Regions from separate parts of the Limimaricola sp. AA108-03 genome, predicted to be linked through region 1. Evidence: riboswitches for the same ligand, from Rfam matches in the RefSeq annotation. Region 1 holds a riboswitch; each other region holds the start of a gene.

Region 1 (6,372 bases):
CTGGATGCATGACAGCCTGAGCTACATCCAGCAGGACCCGGTCTACCGCAAGTACAACCACCACCAGATGACCTTCTCGATCCACTATGCGTGGTCCGAGAATTTCGTGCTGCCGATCAGCCATGACGAGGTGGTGCATGGCAAGGGGTCGCTGCTGAACAAGATGCCCGGCGACCGCTGGCAGAAATTCGCGAACCTGCGCGCCTATCTGGGCTTCATGTGGACCCATCCGGGCAAGAAGCTCCTGTTCATGGGCTGCGAGTTCGGACAGGAGCGCGAGTGGAACCACGACGTGTCGCTCGACTGGCACCTGCTCGAGGACGAGAAGCACAAGGGCGCGCAGAACCTCGTGCGCGATCTCAACCGTCTCTACCGCGACGAGCCGGCGTTGCACGCGCTCGATTGCGACCCGGCGGGTTTCGAATGGGTCGATGGCGGCGACGACGAACGCTCGATCTTCGCCTTCCTTCGCAAGGCCGATAGCGGCACGCGCCCGGCGCTGATCATCTCCAACATGACCCCCGTGGTGCGCGAGGACTACCGGATCGGCGTGCCCGAGGGCGGCGACTGGACCGAGCTTCTGAACACGGATGCCGAGATCTACGGCGGTTCCGGCGTCGGCAACTCGGGCAGGATCGCCTGCCGACAGGAGGAGTGCCATGGCCGCTCGGTGTCGCTGGCGCTGACCTTGCCGCCGCTGGCGACCATCGTTCTCGTTCCCGACCGCTGACCCGGCGGGCCGATGGGCCCGCCTTCCCTCACGGGCCGGGCGCCCTGCCCGGCCCCATCATGGAGCCCGCATGACCGACCTCGCCGATCTGTGCCGCCATCACGGGATCACCACCGAATATGACGACCCGCATGGCGAGGGCAGCCGCCCCGTTCCCGAGGCGACGCTGCGGCTGATCCTGCGCAAGATCGGCGTCGATCCCGAAGGCGCGCCCGAGGGGCCCGCCGCGCCGCAGGAGATGCAGGTGCCCGAGGATGGCATCTGTCATTTTCCCGACTGGCTCGACCGCGCCCCGGGCTGGGGCATCTTCTGCCAGCTCTACGAGCTGCGCTCGGCGCGCAATCACGGCATCGGCGATTTCCGCGATCTCGCGGAGATGGCGCGGACCGCCGGGCGCGCCGGGGCGGATTTCCTCGGGGTGAACCCGCTGCACGCGCTGTTCCTCGGCGATCCCGACCGCCGCAGCCCCTTCTTTCCCTCGACCCGCAGCTTCCTCAACCCGGTCTATATCGCGCTGGACGACCTGTTGGGGCACGAGGCGGGCGATCTCGACGGCGAGGCGCTGCGCGCCGGCGATCTGGTGGATTACGACGCGGTGGTGCCCGCAAAGCTAAAGGCTCTGCGCGCGGCCTTCGGCCGGCGACCCTTCGATGGCGACGAGGCGGATTTCGAGGATTTCGTGACCCGGGGCGCCGAGCCGCTGCGCCGCCACGCGCTGTTCGAGGCGTTGTCGCTGGCGATGGTGGCGGAAGGCCACGGCTCGGGCTGGAAGGGCTGGCCCGCGGCGTTGCAAGACGCGGACAGTCCCGAGGTCGCGGATTTCGCCGACAGGAATGCGGAGGAGGTCCGCTTTCATCTCTGGCTGCAATGGCGCGCGACGCGCCAGCTCGATGAGGCGCAGGCCTGCGCGCTCGACGCGGGCATGCGCATCGGGCTCTATCTCGATCTCGCGGTGGGCGAAGCTCCCGACGGCTCGGCCAGCTGGAGCGGCGGCGAGGTGCAGATGACCGGTCTCGCGGTCGGCGCGCCGCCGGACGTCTTTGCCGCCGAGGGCCAGTATTGGGGCCTGTCCGCCTTCAACCCCGGCACGCTGCGCAAGCTCGATTTCGCGCCGTTCCGCGACATGATCGGCGCGCAGCTCGCCCATGCCGGCGCGCTCAGGATCGACCACGCGATGGCGCTGTGGCAGCTCTTCCTGATCCCCGAGGGCGAGCCCGCCAGCGCCGGGGCGCATCTGCGCTACCCCTTCTCCGACCTGTTGCGCGTGCTGGCGCAGCAAAGCCGCGCCCAGAACGCGGTGGTGATCGGCGAGGATCTGGGCTTCGTGCCGCCCGGCTTTCGCGAGGCCATGCAGGCGGCCAACATCCTGTCCTACTCGATTCTCTACTTCGAGAAGGAGGGCGACCGTTTCCGGGCGCCGCAGGAGTACAGCCCCACCGCGCTGGCCTGCCTCTCGACCCACGACCTGCCGGTGCTGGAACGCTGGTGGGCCGGCGAGGACATCGCGCTGCGCCGCAAGCTCGGCCTCGTCGGCGAAGAGGACAGCGACGCGCATGAGAAGGAGCGCGCCCGCGAACGCCGCGCCCTGCTCGACGCGATGCGCCGCGCCGGCGCGCTGCGCGGGCGGCTGCCGCGGCAGAAGGAAATGCCGCGCGAGGTGCTGGTCGCGGCCTATCGCTACCTCGCGCGGAGCCGCGCCGCGCTTGTCGGCGTCCGGCTGGCAGACATGGTCGGGCCGCAGGCGCCGACCAACATGCCCGGCACGGTGGACGACTATCCCAACTGGCGCCCGCGGGCGCCGCTCGACCTGTCGCGGATCGCCACCCATCCCGAGTTTCGCGCCGTGACCTCGATGATGCGGCGCGAGCGCCGGCGGGGCGCTTGACAGCCGCCTGACCCGGCGGCAGGGTGGCCGCACTTCACCAGGGGGGCCCCGGCAAGGGGCTGAGATATCGCTGGGCGAGGTCGCCATGAATGGCGGCCCACGCGCGCGCAGACCCTTCGAACCTGATCCAGTTCATACTGGCGTAGGGACGGTGCGCGGCCGCTGGCTTCGGGGGAGACTCCCGCTCCATCGCCGCCCTTCCACCCCCGCTGTCGTTCTGGATCGTCACCGCCGACGCAAGGACGCCGCATGACGATCAACACCACCCCGCCCGAATTGCCCAAGGTCACCACCGGCGCGCTGCCCGCCTCGCGCAAGGTCTGGACGGCCGGAACCCTGCATCCCGAGATCCGCGTGCCGATGCGCGAGATCGCCCTGCACCCCAGCGCCGGCGAGCCGGATGTCCGGGTCTATGACAGCTCGGGCCCCTATACCGATCCCGAGGCCGCGATCGACACCGCCGCTGGCCTGCCCCGTCACCGCGAGGCATGGATCGCCGCGCGCGGCGATACCGAAACCTATCCGGGCCGCGCCACCCGCCCCGAGGACAATGGCCGAGACGAGGCCAGCGGCAAGCTGCGCCCCTTCCCGCGCGCCCATGCGCCGCGCCGCGCGACGGCCGACCGCGCCGTCACCCAGCTCGCCTATGCACGCGCGGGCATCGTCACGCCCGAGATGGAATTCGTCGCGATCCGCGAGAACATGGGCCGCGACGCGGCGCTGGCCCGGCCGCGCGACGGCGAGAGCTTCGGCGCCGCGATCCCCGATCACGTGACGCCCGAATTCGTGCGCGAGGAGATCGCGCGCGGCCGCGCCATCATCCCCGCCAACATCAACCATCCCGAGCTCGAGCCGATGATCATCGGCCGCAACTTCCTCGTGAAGATCAACGCCAATATCGGCAACTCGGCGGTCACCTCCTCGATGGAGGAGGAGGTCGAGAAGATGGTCTGGGCCACGCGCTGGGGCGCCGACACGGTGATGGACCTCTCCACGGGGCGCGACATCCACGACATCCGCGACTGGATCCTGCGCAATTCCCCGGTGCCGATCGGCACGGTGCCGCTCTATCAGGCGCTGGAGAAGGTCGGCGGCATCGCCGAGGACCTGACATGGGACGTGTTCCGCGACACGCTGATCGAGCAGGCCGAACAGGGGGTGGACTACTTCACCATCCATGCCGGGCTCAGGCTGCATCACGTGCCGCTCACCATCGACCGGGTCACCGGCATCGTCAGCCGCGGCGGCTCGATCATGGCCAAGTGGTGCCTGCACCACCACCGCGAGAGCTTTCTCTACGAGCATTTCGAGGAGATCTGCGAGATCTGCCGCCGCTACGACGTGTCGTTCTCGCTGGGCGACGGGCTGCGCCCGGGCTCGATCGCCGACGCCAACGACGCGGCGCAGTTCGCGGAGCTGGAGACACTGGGCGAGCTGACCCAGATCGCGTGGAAGCATGACTGCCAGGTGATGATCGAAGGGCCCGGCCACGTCGCCATGCACAAGATCAAGGAGAACATGGACAAGCAGCTGGCCTGCTGCGACGAGGCGCCCTTCTACACGCTGGGGCCGCTCACCACCGACATCGCGCCAGGCTACGACCACATCACGAGCGGCATCGGTGCTGCGATGATCGGTTGGTTCGGCTGCGCGATGCTGTGCTACGTCACGCCCAAGGAGCATCTGGGCCTGCCCGACCGCGACGACGTGAAGACCGGCGTGATCACCTACAAGATCGCGGCCCATGCCGCCGATCTCGCCAAGGGGCATCCGGGCGCGCAGATCCGCGACGACGCGCTGAGCCGCGCCCGCTTCGAGTTCCGCTGGGAAGACCAGTTCAACCTCGCGCTCGACCCCGACACGGCGCGCTCCATGCATGACGAGACGCTCCCCAAGGAAGCCCACAAAACGGCACATTTCTGCTCGATGTGCGGGCCCAAGTTCTGTTCCATGCGGATCAGCCACGACATCAGGTCCGAGGCCCAGAAAGAGGGCATGGCGAAGATGGCCGAGAAGTTCCGCGAGGGCGGCGCGCTCTACGTGCCCGAGCCCGAAGCCTGAAGGCACGCGGGACCGGCGCGGACCGGCATCGCTGACGCGTTTTCCGATTGATCGGTTGGCCAGTGAAGTGAACGGCGGGCGGGGTTAGCATGACCCCGGGCCCGCCGTTCATGCTCAGCCCTGCGGCGCGGCGAGCCCCTCGGCACGGGTACGGTCCCCACGGGCGGCGGCCCTCTCGCGATGCACCACGTAACCGCCGGAGCCGAGGATGATCGCGGTGCCGACCGCCGTGGCGAGGTCCGGCAGGTCACCGAACACCAGATAGCCGAGCAGCACCGCGCCCACGATCTCGAGATACTGGAACGGCGCCAGAAGCCCCGCCTCGGAGCGGCGGAACGCCTCGGCGATCAGCAGGAAGGTCGCCGCCGAGATCAACCCGGCCAGTGGCAGCACCCCCCAGATCCAGCCGGGTGCGGCGGGCGCCGTGAAGCCCGGCCCGCCCAAGAGCGCCATCACCTCGAACAGCGCCAGCGCGATCAGCGCCGCGTAGAGCGTGGCCCCGGTCTGGATGGTGAGCGCGGAGCGCGAGGCCGAGGCGCTGCGCAGGATCACCGCGTTGAGCGCGTAGCCCGTGGCCGCCATCAGCGGCAGGAGCGCCGCCGGGGTGAAGCCTTCGAAGCCCGGGCGGATCACCACCAGCGCGCCCACGAACCCCACCGCGACGGCGGCGTAGCGGCGGGGCCCGACCTTCTCGCCCAGAAGCGGCGCGGCCAGCAGCACGAGGATCAGCGGCTCCACGAAGAAGATCGCGATGGCGGTGGCGATCGGCATCACCGCGAAGGCACCTACGAGGCCGGTCATGGTGACGACCGAGCACAGCCCCGACAGGATCAGCACCGGCGAGAACATCGCGCCCCGCAACCGGTCCCGCAGCAGCAGCGCCAGCGCCGCCAGCGTCGCGCCCTGAAAGCCGAAGCGCCACAGCACCACCTCGGCGGGCGGCATCGCCCCGGTGAGCAGCTTGGCCAGCGTGTCGCCCACCGGCAGCAGCGCCATGGCGACCACCATCAACGCGATGCCGGTGCCCGCGGGCCCGTGATCTGTGCGGCGGGCGGGGGCGACCGGGCTCTTGGTGCGGGGTCTGATCATGGGCGTCTCCCAACATGCGCGCGCCGCCTCGCGACGGGGCACGACCGTCCGGGCGTCCGGGACGAGAATGATGAGATGGCCGGGGGCCCGGACGACGCCATCGTCGGCCCCGTGACCGGCCATGCCACAGGGCTAGTGACCCCGCGCCGGCCGGTCAAGCCTCAGGGCTGCGGCGCGCGTCACTCTCCCGGGGCGGGCAGAGACAGGCGGCGCGGGCGCGCGGTCTCGCGCCGGGCCCGATCCTCGGCCAGCGCCTCGCGCAGCCGGGTATCCAGACGCTCGGCCACGTGGCCCGGCGCGCGGAACCAGTCGGTCGACCAGACCCGCTCGATGCGCCATCCAAGGCCCTCCAGCACCGCCTGCCGCACCCGGTCGCGATCGCGCGCCGTGGCCGCCGAGTGGTAGCTCGCCCCGTCGCACTCGACCCCGGCGAGATAGGCGCCGCCCCGGTCCGGGTGCACTACCGCGAGATCGATGCGGTATCCCGACACCCCGATCTGCGTGCGCACCTCCCAGCCCCTGGCCTCGAGCGCGCGCGCCACCGCCTCTTCGAACGGGTTCTCGGCCGGGCCGAGGCTGCCCGTCTCGCGCGCGGGCAGCGCCACGG
Region 2 (6,372 bases), 1.1 Mb from region 1:
CATTCGAGCAGTCGGCCCACCGGCGCGCCGAGCGAGGCGGCAAGGCGAAACCGCTCGGCCGGGATCGAGAGCCAGCCCTGCAGGATCAGACGCACCGCCAGCGGCAGGTTGAAGAAGACATGCGCCAGCACCACGCCGTGCCAGCCATAGACCGAAACCGGGCCCAGCCCCACGAGCGCCAGCGCATCGTTGAGGCTACCGCCGCGCCCGAACACGCCGATCAGCCCGATCACCGCGACGATCACCGGCAGGATGAAGGGCGCGCCCAGCAGCGTCACCAGAGCCCCCCGCCCCGGGAAGCGCCGCCGCGCCAATGCCCGGGCCATCGGCACAGCGAGCGCCACCGACAGCGCCGCCGACAGCGCAGCCTGCCAGGTGGTGAACCAGATCGCCGAAAGATCGGCGGGGCCGAGGCCCAGCGCGAAACCGGCCCGCCAAGCGACCGCGCCCAGCGTGCCCAGCGTCAGCGCCAGCACCAGCCCGGCGGCGAGACCGCCCGCCCAGCGCGTCGGGCTGTCCCCCCGCCACTGCGCGAAGGGTGCTGCGCCCAGGCCCGGCGTTATCGCGACATCCCCTGCCGCCAGGCCTCGATGGCCGGTGCGCGCAGCGCGTCGGCCTCGTCCTCGGGCAGCCAGATCGCCTTTTCGGGCATGTCGAGTTCGCGGAAGCCCTCGGGCCATTCGGCCTCGGGCAATGCCGCCGGGTAGGACCAGTTGGAGGTCGGGATCAATGACTGGAAATCGGGGCTGACCACGAAATCCATGAATTGCTGCGCCAGTTCGGCGTCATCGGTGCCCTTGAGCTGAGCCCCCAGCTCGATGGTCATGTAATGCCCCTCCTCGAAGATCGCGGCCGAAACGGTGTCATCGGCCTCGGCGATCGCGTGATAGGCGGGCGACGTGGTGTAGCTCAGCACCATGTCGACCTCGCCCTCGGTGAACAGGCCATAGGCTTCGGACCAGCCGGGCGTCACCGTGGTGATCTTGGGCGCGAGTTCGGCCCACTTGGCCTCCGCCTCGTCGCCGAACACCTCCTCGGCCCAGAGCACCAGCGACAAGCCCGAGACCGAGCTGCGCGGATCCTGGATCGCGATGCGCAGGTCGTCGGGCGCCGCGACCAGCTCGGCGAAGCTGCCCGGCACATCCTGCAGCGCCTCGTTGTCGTAGACGAAGGCGAGATAGGACCAGTCGAAGGGCAGGAACACCTCGTCGTCCCAGTCGATCGGCAGCGTCAAGGCGGTGGTGTCGACCCCGTGCGGCGCGAAGAGCCCGGTCTCGCGCGCCTTCTTCATCTCGGTGGAATCGAATCCGATGGCCACGTCGGCCTCGGTGCGTTCGCCCTCGAGCAGCAGGCGCGGCAGCAGGTCGCCGGTCTGGTAGTCGAGCGTGCAGCCGCAACGCGCCTCGAAGGCCTGCTTGATCGCCGGGCCGGGCCCCCATTCGGAGGCGAAGTAGTCGGGCGCGTAGACGGTAAGGGTCTTGTCCTGGGCGATCGCCGGCAGGGCGGCGAGCGACAGGGCGAGACCCGCGATCAGGCGATGGTGCATGGTCATCCTCCGATGCGGGCGAAGAGCAAGGAGGACCTGTGTCCGCGACCTTCCCTCCGCCGGTGTGATCCGGTTCAGGTTCAACGGGTCCGCGCGATGCGCATCTCAGCCAGGGGCCCCCCGAGGTGGCCGCGACACTACGCCATCGCGGCCCATGCGCAAGCCCCCGCCCTTTCCCCCGCGTTCGCCCCGCGCTACACCGGCCCCGCCACAAGGAGAGCGCCCCATGTCCCTCAACAGCTTCGGCCACCTGTTCCGCGTCACCACATGGGGCGAAAGCCACGGCCCCGCGCTCGGCGCCACGGTCGATGGCTGCCCGCCGGGGGTGGAGATCCGGGAGGAAGACCTTCAGGTCTGGCTCGACAAGCGGCGCCCGGGACAGAACAAGCACACCACCCAGCGCCGCGAGCCGGACGCGGTGGAGATCCTGTCGGGCGTGTTCGAGGGTAAATCCACCGGCACGCCGATCCAGCTGATGATCCGCAACACCGACCAGCGGTCCAAGGATTACGGCGACATCGCCGAAACCTTCCGGCCCGGCCATGCCGACATCGCCTATCACCTGAAATACGGGCTGCGCGACTATCGCGGCGGCGGACGTTCGAGCGCCCGGGAGACGGCGGCGCGGGTCGCGGCGGGCGGGGTCGCGCGTGCGGCGCTGGCGGCGCTGCTGCCCGAGCTGAAGATCACCGGCTACATGGTGCAGATGGGCGAGAAGGTGATCGACCGCTCGAAGATCGACATGGAAGAGATCGCGCGCAACGACTTCTGGTGCCCCGATACGGCTGCGGCGGCCGAATGGGCCGACTATCTCGATGCGCTGCGCAAGGACCACAACTCCGTCGGTGCGATGATCGAGGTGACGGCCTCGGGCGTGCCCGCCGGCCTCGGCGCGCCGGTCTATGGCAAGCTCGACACCGATCTTGCGGCTGCGATGATGTCGATCAACGCCGTGAAGGGGGTGGAGATCGGCGAAGGCATGGCCGCCGCCGCCCTGACCGGGCGCGACAATGCGGACGAGATCTTCATGGGCGAGAACGGGCCGGAATTCGGCTCGAACCATGCGGGCGGCGTGCTGGGCGGGATCAGCTCCGGGCAGGATGTGGTGGTGCGCTTCGCGGTGAAGCCGACCTCGTCGATCCTGAGTCCGCGCCGCTCGATCCGCATCGACGGCAGTCCCACCGAGGTGGTCACCAAGGGGCGGCACGATCCCTGCGTCGGCATTCGCGCGGTGCCCGTGGCGGAGGCGATGATGGCCTGCGTATTGCTCGATCACTACCTGCTCGATCGCGGCCAGACCGGCGGCGCGCGCGGCCGGATCGGCTAGAGCCGGACCCTTTCAAGGGTCCGGACCGATCTCTTGGAAGAGATCGGAAACAGGCCGCCGAGGCTGTGCCGGCGGCCTCGTCGCGTCCCGGTCGCGAGGGGCTTAGATCCAGTAGTAGGGCGCGCCGTAATGGGCATAGGTCGCCTCTTCCCAGCGGCGGTCCTCATACCAGCGTTCGGGCCGTTCCGGCGCCCCCTTGAGCTGGCTTTCAGTGATGTCCGTGCGGTAGCCGTTCAGCCCGGTGTCGTATTCGAGCTTGGCCCAGGGGATCGGGTGATGCTCCTCGCCCATGCCGAGAAAGCCGCCGAAACCCATCACGGCGTAAGTGATCTTGCCGGACTTCTTGTCGATCACGAGATGGTCGATATGGCCGATCTTCTCGCCACCGGCGCCGTAGACCTCGGTACCGTTGACCCGGTCGGACGAGATCGTGGAATGACTGTCGCTGTAGTCGAACATGATGTCCTCCTGTGCTGTGCCGGTAAAACCGACAGCGCCGCTCGGCTGTTCCACAGGCTGCATCGATGCGCCGGTTTTCGCTCGCAAGATGCACCCGCACCCATCCCGTTTTGCATTTATCGACACGATTGGCACGCAAAGAAAAAGGGCCGCCACGAGGGCGACCCTTTCCTGATCCGCTCCGCGCCGTGCGGGCGCGAGAGGCGATCACTCCTCGTTGACGCTGTCCTTGAGCGCCTTGGCGATGGTCATCTTGACCACCTTGTCGGCGTCCTTCTTGATCTGCTCGCCCGTGGCCGGGTTGCGGACCATGCGCTCGGGGCGCTCGCGGCAGTAGATCTTGCCGACGTTCGGCAGGGTCACGGCGCCGCCCTGCGACACTTCACGGGTGATGATGGCGACCAGCGCGTCCAGATGGGCGCCGGCGGTCTTCTTGTCGCCGCCGGTCTCGTCGGCGATGGCGCTGACGAGCTGCGCCTTGGTCATCGGTTTGGCCATTCGAGGTCTCCTTGCCACAGCCCGCTCGGGGCTTGTCCTTGCACCGCTTGGCGCGGCGTGTTGCCTAGACCCACAATGAAACAAGCGTCATTGCAAGCAAAAACCGCTGTTTCCTTGCGGTATCGGCGGGTTTCAGAGGAAAGCCGTCTCTTCGAAGCTACGCAGCTTGCGACTATGGATGCGCTCCAGCGGCATCTCGCGCAGCCGTTCCATCGCCCGGATCCCGATCATCAGGTGGCGCGCCACCTGTGTCTTATAGAAATCCGAAGCCATGCCGGGCAGCTTCAATTCGCCATGCAGCGGCTTGTCCGAGACGCAGAGCAGCGTGCCGTAGGGCACCCGGAAGCGAAAGCCGTTGGCCGCGATGGTCGCGCTTTCCATGTCGAGCGCCACGGCGCGCGACTGGCTCAGACGCTGCACCGGACCGGACTGGTCGCGCAGTTCCCAGTTGCGGTTATCGATGGTGGCGACGGTGCCGGTGCGCATGATCCGCTTGAGTTCATAGCCCTCTAGCGCGGTGACCTGCGCCACCGCGTCCTCGAGCGCGATCTGGATCTCGGCCAGCGCCGGGATCGGCACCCAGACCGGCAGGTCGTCGTCGAGCACGTGATCCTCGCGCAGATATCCATGCGCCAGAACGAAATCGCCCAACCTCTGGCTGTTCCTGAGCCCGGCGCAATGCCCGACCATCAGCCAGGCATGCGGCCGCAGCACCGCGATGTGGTCGGTCGCGGTCTTGGCGTTCGAGGGGCCGACGCCGATGTTGACCAGCGTGATCCCCTGCCCGTTGGCGCGCTTGAGGTGATAGGTCGGCATCTGCGGCATCTTGGCCGGGATGTGCATTGCCCCCTCGGGGTCGCGGATCACCTGATTGTTCGGGCCGACGAAGCTGGTGTAGCCGCTCTCGGGATCGGCCAGCACATGGCGGGCATAGGCCTCGAATTCCTCGACGTAGAACTGGTAGTTCGTGAACAGCACGTGGTTCTGGAAATGCGTCGGATCGGTCGCGGTGTAATGCGCCAGACGGGCCAGCGAATAGTCGATCCGCTGCGCCGTGAAAGGCGACAGCGGCCGCGCCCCGTCGGGATAGGTGAAACCGTTGCCATTGACGATGTCATCATGGGTGGTCGAGAGATCCGGCACGTCGAACACGTCGCGCAGGTGGAAATCCATCGCCCCGTCCTGCGGCACCGTCACGCTCGCGTCATTGGCGACCGCGAAATGCACCGGCATCGGCGTCTCGGAGGCACCGATCACCACCGGCACGCCGTGGTTCTCGATCAGGAGCCGCATCTGCTGCATCAGGTAGTTTCCGAACAGCTCCGGCCGGGTGACGGTCGTGGCATAGGTGCCGGGCTCGGCCACGTGGCCGAAGCTCAACCGGCTGTCGGCCTGCGCGAAGGTCGCGGTCGAGAAGCGGATCTCCGGATAGAAGGCGCGGAACCGGGTTTCGGGCACGCCGCCCCGCAACGTCTCGGTGAATCTTTCGCACAGGAAGCGCGTGGCCGTCTCGTAGATCTCCTTGAGACGCGCCAGCGCCGCCTCGGGATCGGTAAAGGCCTCGGCGGCGGGGCTGGGGGGCGTCTGGATCTTCAGCGTTCTCTCCATATTGGTCAGTCCTGTCCCTCGAATGGTGTCGCGATCTCGAACCGGGTGACGTCCACCAGCCCGAGATCCGATATGCGCAGCTCGGGGATCACCACGAGCGCGAGCAGCGAATGCTGCATGTAGGCGTTGTTGAGCGTGCAGCCAGCGTCGCGCATTGCCGCGACCATGCCATCGGCGGCCGCGGCCACATCGCGCGCCGGCGCATCCGACATCAACCCGGCGATCGGCAGCCGCACCAGCGCCCGCTCGGCGCCGTCGCGCCAGACCGTGACGCCGCCGCCGACCTCGCCCAGGCGGTTCGCGGCGGCCGCCATCATCTCGGCATCGGTGCCGACGACGATCATGTGATGGCTGTCATGCGCGACGGTGGAGGCGATCGCCATGCGACCCTCGTAGCCGAATCCCTCGACGAAGCCGTTCACCACGCCCCCCGTGCCACGGTGCCGTTCCACCAGCGCGATCCGCGCCACCGGGCCGTCGGGCATCACGCAGCCACCCTCGACGGAAAGCTCGCGCACCAGCGCCTTGGTCGGCGCCTGGTTCTCGACCACGCCGATCACCTTGGCCCGGACCGTCTCCGCCCCTTCGGGCGCCGCGACCTTGAAATCATCCGCCACCAGTTCCCGGCCCAGATGCACGGTGTTCCGTGCGCTTTCGGGCCAATCGTAATGCGGGCATGTGACACGCAGGTCACCGCTTTCGGCAACCAGCTGGCCCCGCGCGAAGACGGTCTCGATCGGCAGGGTGGCCAGATCCGAGGTCAGGATCACGTCGGCGCGCCGCCCCGGCGCGATGCTGCCCAGCTCGCGCTCCATGCCGAAATGCGTGGCCGAGTTGATCGTCGCCATCTGCAGCGCCACCACCGGGTCGCAGCCGCATTCGATGGCGTGGCGTACCACCCGGTCCATGTGGCCGTCATTCACCAGCGTGCCGG
Region 3 (6,372 bases), on a different replicon from region 1:
GCGGGCTGGCGCAGGCGGCCTCCTGCACGATCCTTGCGGCCGAGGCGTAGCGGCCGCGATGGAAGCTGTGCGGTCCGAGCCACTCAACCAGCGCCACGATCTCCTCGTGGATCAGCTCGGCCAGCCAGTCGGCGGTCATGCGGCGCGTCTCGCCCGCCTCCATCTCGACGCTGGCGCCATGGGCCAGCCACTGGCCCAGCCTAGCCCGGGCAAGATCGGCCGAGGCGAGGCCATGCAGGCTTTCCTCGATCCTCACCGGGCCGCGCCCGGCGATCCAGGCGGCGAGCGCCGCGATGGCGACATGGATCGTGCCGCGCAGCCCGGCCTCGGTGACGTGACCGGCATGGGGCTTCAGCAGCATCTCGGGGCTGATCCGGAAATACTGGCGCGGGCGGCCGATCTGGTGCGGCCCCGGCAGCGCCCGGGCGATCGCCTCGCGCGCCGCGTCGATCCGGTCCGGCGCGTCGAGCCTGAGCCCGTCGCAGCCCTCGTCGAGCGGACGACGCAGCTGTGCCGGATCGCTCCCCTCCGGCGCCTCTGCGATGGCATGGGTGCCGCGGCGATGCGCGACCTTGACCATGCGCGCGGCGCAGGTGCCAAGGAAAGCGGCTTCGGGATCGAGCTTGACCGGCAGCAGCGCGTCGCCATGGGCGCGCATCAGCCGCAGATAGGAGGCGGTGAGCGGCGCGCGGCGCATCGTCAGGCCGAGCGCGCGGCTCTTCAGCTCCCACAGGATCTCGTCCATCTCGAAACCGGCATTGACGGTCTCGAGCGACACCTCGACGCGGATCGTGCCCGGCGCCAGCCCGGTGCGCTCCTCGGCGATGGCGATGATCTCGGACCAGAGTCGCGCCTCGCGGTGGCTGTCGATCGCGCCGATCTGCAGATAGGGCCCCATCTCGCGGGCCGAGAGGCTGGCCCCGAAATGGGTGAGGATCAGCGCCAGATCGAACAGACCGGCCGAGACCGGATGCCCGCCGATCAGCAGCGCCGCCTCGTCGCGATCGAGCGGCCGCGGGCGGAACAGCATCGGCGTGGGGTCGTCCGGGGTCTCGGCCAGCGCCGCGAAGCCCGCGATCAGGTTGGCGAAGCCGGGCGCGGTGGCCTCGTCGAGATCGACGAGCAGCGTCGAGGCCCCGGCGGCGCGGGCGGTGGCGAGCCCGCCCGCCTCGGCGGCGGTGGCGAGGCAGAGCCTGCGGTCCCGCAGCGCCTCGGGGGCCGGGTCGCAGGCCCAGACACCCTTGCGGATGCCGGTGGTCTCCTCGAGGTAATCGGGCAGGCGGCCTTCATCGGCGCGCTCCTGCCGACGGTCGCGGGCGACCGAGAGCGCCTGCATCTTGGGATTGAAACGGGTCTGCAATTCGGCGGCAAGCGCCAGCGCGTCATCGGTCAGGACGCGGCCGGCACCCGGCACGTCGCGCAGCAGGACCGGCTTGGGCGCTGCGGGGGCGGGGACGAGATCGAGTGGCATCTGCATGACCTTCCTGTTGCCGGCGCCGAAGGGAGGATCGACGCCTCTCTGTCTGTAAGGTTAGTGTGGTCATCGCGCAGGTGCAGCATAATTTTGTTGCTAACGGGTAATGATGTAATTTATGTAAGCCATATGATTGAAACATTGTTAGTCATGAAATGAGCGACCGCAGCCAGAAACTCCTGATCGGCCCCCGCCTCAAGGCGCTGCGCGTCTCCTTGGGACTGACGCAGTCGCAGATGGCGGGGCGGCTCGGCGTGTCGTCGAGCTACGTCACCCTGATGGAGGGCAACCAGCGCCCCGCCTCGGCCAAGCTCTTGATGCGGCTGGCCGAGGCCTTCGACATCAATGTGAGCGAACTGGCGCCCGAGACTGACGCGCAGCTCGCCGCCGATCTCGGCGCGGCGCTGAAGGACCCGGTGCTCGAAGCCGAGGTGGGCCGGGTCGAGATCGAGCAGGCGCTCTCGGCCGCGCCGAACGTCGCCGCGGCGCTGGTGCGGCTGCATGATCGCTACCGGCAGCTGGTGCTGTCGCGCCAGACCGACACCAACCCGCTGGCGGATCGCGACAAGGTCGAGGTGCTGGAGGAGGGCAGCCGCGCGGTGCAGGCGGTGCGGGCCTGGCTGTTCGAGCGGCGCAACCATGTCGACAGCCTCGACCGCGCCGCCGAGGCCATGGCCGAGGAGATGAAGCTGCACCGCAGCGAGCCGCATACCGCCCTGACCGAGCGGCTGCGCGCGCATGGCGTGCGGGTCCGCATCCTGCCATCGGACGTCATGGCGGGACGGCTGCGCCAGCACGTGGCGCATCGCGGCGAGCTGCGCCTGTCGGAGCTTCTGGGCCAGCCGAGCCGACGGTTCCAGATGGCGGTGCTGCTGGCGCGGCTGGAGCGCGGCCAGGAGATCGCCGACGAGATCGCGGATTCGGGGCTGACCGACCCCTCGGCGCTGGCGCTGGCGCGGGTCAGCCTCGCCAACTACTTCGCCGCCGCGCTCCTGATGCCCTATGGCCGCTTTCTCTCGGCCTGCGAGAGCGCGGGCTACGACGTGGAACTGCTGTCGCACCGCTTCGGCACCAGCTACGAACAGGTGGCGCATCGGCTGACGACGCTGCAGCGCGAGGGCGCCCGCGGCATCCCGTTCTTCTTCGTGCGGGTCGATCAGGCGGGCAACATCTCCAAGCGCTTCAGCGCCGGGCGCTTTCCCTTCTCCTCCTTCGGCGGCACCTGCCCCTTGTGGAACATCCACGCCGCCTTCGAGGCGCCCGACCGGGTGCAGACGCAGGTCATCTCGATGCCCGACGGCGCGCGCTACTTCTCGATCGCGCGCAGCATCACCCGGCATGGCGGCACGCTGGGCCAGCCCGCGACCCGGCTGGCCATCGGTCTGGGCTGCGACGTCGCCTATGCGCCGCGCCTCGCCCATGCGCAGGGGCTCGATCTCGACCGGATCACGCCCACCGGCATCGGCATCAACTGCTATCTCTGCGAGCGGCCGAACTGCGCCAGCCGGGCCCATGCGCCGGTCAATCGCCGCCTCGAGATCGACGAGAGCGAGCGCGGCCTCGCGATCTACCGTTTCGAGGGCGAGCGCTGATCCCCTTCACCTCTCTCCAAATGCGCCGGAGGCCCGCGCGGGCCGGGGGCGGAGCTCCCTCCCTTGCGTCAACCTGACCGCGCCGCTAACGTCCGCTCGAATCCGTTGGGGTGCCCCGCTGGGGGCTGAGAGGCGCGAGCCGACCCATCGAACCTGATCCGGTTAGCACCGGCGGAGGGAACGGAGACGCGACCCGAGGCTTGTCACGCCCGTGGTCCGTCCCGCGTCCCCCGTCCGGGGGGGGAGCGAGACGATGCGCATCAAGACGGCCCTGACCATCGCGGGCTCGGATAGCGGTGGCGGCGCGGGCATCCAGGCCGATCTCAAGAGCTTTGCCGCCTTCGGCGTCTATGGCGCGTCGGCGATCACCGCGATCACCGCGCAGAACACCCGCGGCGTGTCCGGGGTGATGCCGGTCCGGCCCGAGATGGTCGCGGCGCAGATCGCCGCCGTACGCGACGACATCCCGCCCGACGCGATCAAGATCGGCATGCTTGGCCATGCCGGGATCATCGCGGCGGTGGCCGAGGCGCTCGAGGGATATGCCGGTCCGGTGGTGCTCGACCCGGTGATGATCGCGAAATCGGGCGATGCGCTGCTCGACGACGCGGCGGTCGCGGCGCTGATCGCGCGACTGCTGCCCCGCGCCACGATCCTGACGCCGAACCTTCCCGAGGCGGCCCGGCTGCTCGGCGCCCCCGTGGCGGCCCGGCCGGAGGAGGTCGTGGCGCAGGGGCGCGCGCTGCTCGATCTCGGACCCGAGGCGGTGCTGATGAAAGGTGGCCATGCCACGGGCCCCTGCTGCACCGACCGGCTGGTGACCCGGACCGGTCTGCACGAGGTCTCGGGCCCGCGCATCGACACCCGCAACACCCATGGCACCGGATGCTCGCTCTCCGCCGCGCTGGCGGCGCTGCTGGCGCTCGGCCGCGCGCCCGAGGCGGCGCTGGAACGAGCGCAGGGCTGGCTCTCGGGCGCGATCCGCGCCGCCGACCGGCTCGGCGTCGGGTCGGGCCACGGCCCGGTGGATCATTTCCACGAGGGCCGGCGATGACCCACGAGATCATCGGCGGCGGGGTGATGGGCCTTGCCGTGGCGGCCGAACTCACGGCACGCGGCCGGAAGGTCAGGGTCATCGACCGGCAGGAGGGGGCCGGACCGCATCATTGCTCTTGGTGGGCGGGCGGCATGCTCGCGCCCGATTGCGAGGGCGAGACGGCGGAGGAACCGGTGGTGCGGCTCGGCCGCGAGGCCGCCGACTGGTGGCAGGCGCAGGGCGCGCAGGTGACCCGGCGCGGCACGCTGGTGGTGGCGCTGGGGCGCGACCGGGCCGAGCTGGATCGTTTCGCGCGCCGGGTGCCGGGCCGGTTGCTCGATGCCGAGGCGGTCGCGGCGCTGGAGCCGGATCTCGCCGGGCGTTTCGGGCGCGGCCTGCATGTCGAAACGGAGGCGCATCTCGACCCGCGCGCGACCCTGTCCGGGCTGCGGCAGAGGCTGGCCGAGCGTGGCGTCGCCTTCGAAACCGGGGAGGTCCGTGCGACGGGGCCGGCGATCGATTGTCGCGGGTTGGCCGCGCGCGACGTGCTGGCGGATCTGCGCGGCGTGCGCGGCGAGATGCTGGTCCTGCGCGCGCCGGAACTGGCGCTGACGCGGCCCGTCCGGCTGCTGCATCCGCGCTACCCGCTTTACGTGGTGCCGCGCGGCGGCGGCATCTACATGCTCGGCGCTACGCAGATCGAGAGCGCGGGGCGCGGCCCCGCCACGGTGCGCGCCGCGCTGGAACTGCTCAGCGCCGCCTACGCGCTGCACCCCGCCTTCGCGGAGGCCGAGATACTCGAGATCGGCGCCGATGCGCGTCCCGCCTTTCCCGACAACCTGCCGCGCATCCGGCGACGCGGCGGGATTATCCATGTCAACGGTCTGTTCCGCCACGGCTTTCTACTCGCGCCCAGCATGGCGCGGATGGCGGCGGACTGGATCTGCGACGGCATCAAACCGGAGGTTTGCGATGAAGATCATGGTTAACGGCACGCCGCAGGAGGTGACGGCCACGACCCTGGCCGAGGCGCTGGTCGCGCTCGGGCGCGACGGCGAAACGGTGGCGACGGCGCTGAACGAGGAGTTCGTCCCGGCCGGTGCCCGTGCCGCCACGCCGATCGCGCCCGGCGACCGGATCGAGATCGTCGCGCCGCGGCAGGGAGGCTGAGATGCTCGGCTTCTACGGCACGCCGGTCGCCTCGCGGCTGATGCTCGGCACGGCGCAATACCCTTCCCCGAAGGTGCTGTCGGAGGCGTTCCGCCGCTCCGGCGCGGGAATCGCCACCGTGTCGGTGCGGCGCGAGGCGGCGGCGGGCGAGGGCGCGGATTTCTGGGCGCTGGTGCGCGAGTTGGGGGTGCGGCTCCTGCCCAACACCGCCGGTTGCCATTCGGCGCGCGAGGCGGTGACCACCGCGCGCATGGCGCGCGAGCTGTTCGGCACCGACTGGATCAAGCTGGAGGTGATCGGCCATGCCGACACGCTGCAGCCCGATCCATGGGGCCTCGTCGAGGCGGCGGCGATCCTGAGCGCCGAGGGATTCAAGGTGTTCCCCTACACCACCGAGGACCTGGTGCTGGCGGAGAAGCTGCTCGACGCGGGCTGCGAGGTGCTGATGCCCTGGGGCGCGCCGATTGGCACCGGGCTGGGGCTCGCGAACCGCTACGGGCTGCGCGCCCTGCGGGCGCAGTTCCCCGACGTGCCGCTGGTGGTCGATGCGGGCCTCGGTCGTCCGAGCCAGGCCGCCGAGGCGATGGAGATGGGCTATGACGCGGTGCTTCTGAACACCGCCGTCGCCAAGGCCGACGACCCGGCCGCGATGGCCGAGGGCTTCGCGCGCGCGGTCGAGGCCGGGCGGCTGGGATTCGAGGCGGGCGCGATGGAGCCGCGCGACATGGCCGCGCCCTCGACGCCGCTGATCGGCAAGGCATTCCTCGCATGAGCCTCGACCGGTTCTACCCGATCTTCGACGACGTCTCGTGGCTGGAGCGGATGCTGCCCTTGGGCGTGAAGCTGGTGCAGCTGCGGCTGAAGGATCGCGCCGACACCGAGATCCGCGCGCAGCTTGCGCGCGGTCGCGAGCTCTGCGCGGCGCATGGCGCGACGCTGGTGGTCAATGATCACTGGCGCGCGGCGATCGATCTGCGCTGCGACTGGCTGCATCTCGGGCAGGAGGATCTCGACAGCGCCGATCTGCCCGCGATCCGCCGCGCCGGGCTGCGGCTGGGGATCAGCACCCACGACCGGGCCGAGCTGGAGCGGGCGCTGTC

Evidence for each region. A riboswitch is a leader RNA that binds a small molecule or an ion and turns the genes downstream of it on or off. The one in region 1 is predicted to bind thiamine pyrophosphate.
Region 2: it holds a riboswitch for thiamine pyrophosphate, as region 1 does, so the genes downstream of both, ACRAQ3_RS14715 (thiamine ABC transporter substrate-binding protein) here and thiC (phosphomethylpyrimidine synthase ThiC) in region 1, are expected to answer to the same signal.
Region 3: it holds a riboswitch for thiamine pyrophosphate, as region 1 does, so the genes downstream of both, thiD (bifunctional hydroxymethylpyrimidine kinase/phosphomethylpyrimidine kinase) here and thiC (phosphomethylpyrimidine synthase ThiC) in region 1, are expected to answer to the same signal.

The regions. Positions count from the first base shown of each region.
Region 1 is NZ_CP193755.1:1,890,592-1,896,963, forward strand. It holds gene glgB (1,4-alpha-glucan branching protein GlgB) at 1-730, shown strand, start outside; gene malQ (4-alpha-glucanotransferase) at 801-2,615, shown strand; TPP riboswitch at 2,645-2,782, shown strand; gene thiC (phosphomethylpyrimidine synthase ThiC) at 2,865-4,676, shown strand; gene ACRAQ3_RS09260 (DMT family transporter) at 4,791-5,765, opposite strand; gene ACRAQ3_RS09265 (DUF4011 domain-containing protein) at 5,945-6,372, opposite strand, start outside.
Region 2 is NZ_CP193755.1:3,018,830-3,025,201, forward strand. It holds gene ACRAQ3_RS14710 (thiamine/thiamine pyrophosphate ABC transporter permease ThiP) at 1-476, opposite strand, end outside; gene ACRAQ3_RS14715 (thiamine ABC transporter substrate-binding protein) at 560-1,546, opposite strand; TPP riboswitch at 1,581-1,679, opposite strand; gene aroC (chorismate synthase) at 1,773-2,873, shown strand; gene ACRAQ3_RS14725 (PRC-barrel domain-containing protein) at 2,976-3,332, opposite strand; gene ACRAQ3_RS14730 (HU family DNA-binding protein) at 3,540-3,830, opposite strand; gene ACRAQ3_RS14735 (AMP nucleosidase) at 3,963-5,438, opposite strand; gene ACRAQ3_RS14740 (adenine deaminase) at 5,444-6,372, opposite strand, start outside.
Region 3 is NZ_CP193758.1:18,580-24,951, forward strand. It holds gene ACRAQ3_RS17535 (malate synthase A) at 1-1,471, opposite strand, end outside; gene ACRAQ3_RS17540 (helix-turn-helix domain-containing protein) at 1,630-3,066, shown strand; TPP riboswitch at 3,163-3,263, shown strand; gene thiD (bifunctional hydroxymethylpyrimidine kinase/phosphomethylpyrimidine kinase) at 3,320-4,120, shown strand; gene ACRAQ3_RS17550 (FAD-dependent oxidoreductase) at 4,117-5,091, shown strand; gene thiS (sulfur carrier protein ThiS) at 5,075-5,272, shown strand; gene ACRAQ3_RS17560 (thiazole synthase) at 5,274-6,044, shown strand; gene ACRAQ3_RS17565 (thiamine phosphate synthase) at 6,041-6,372, shown strand, end outside.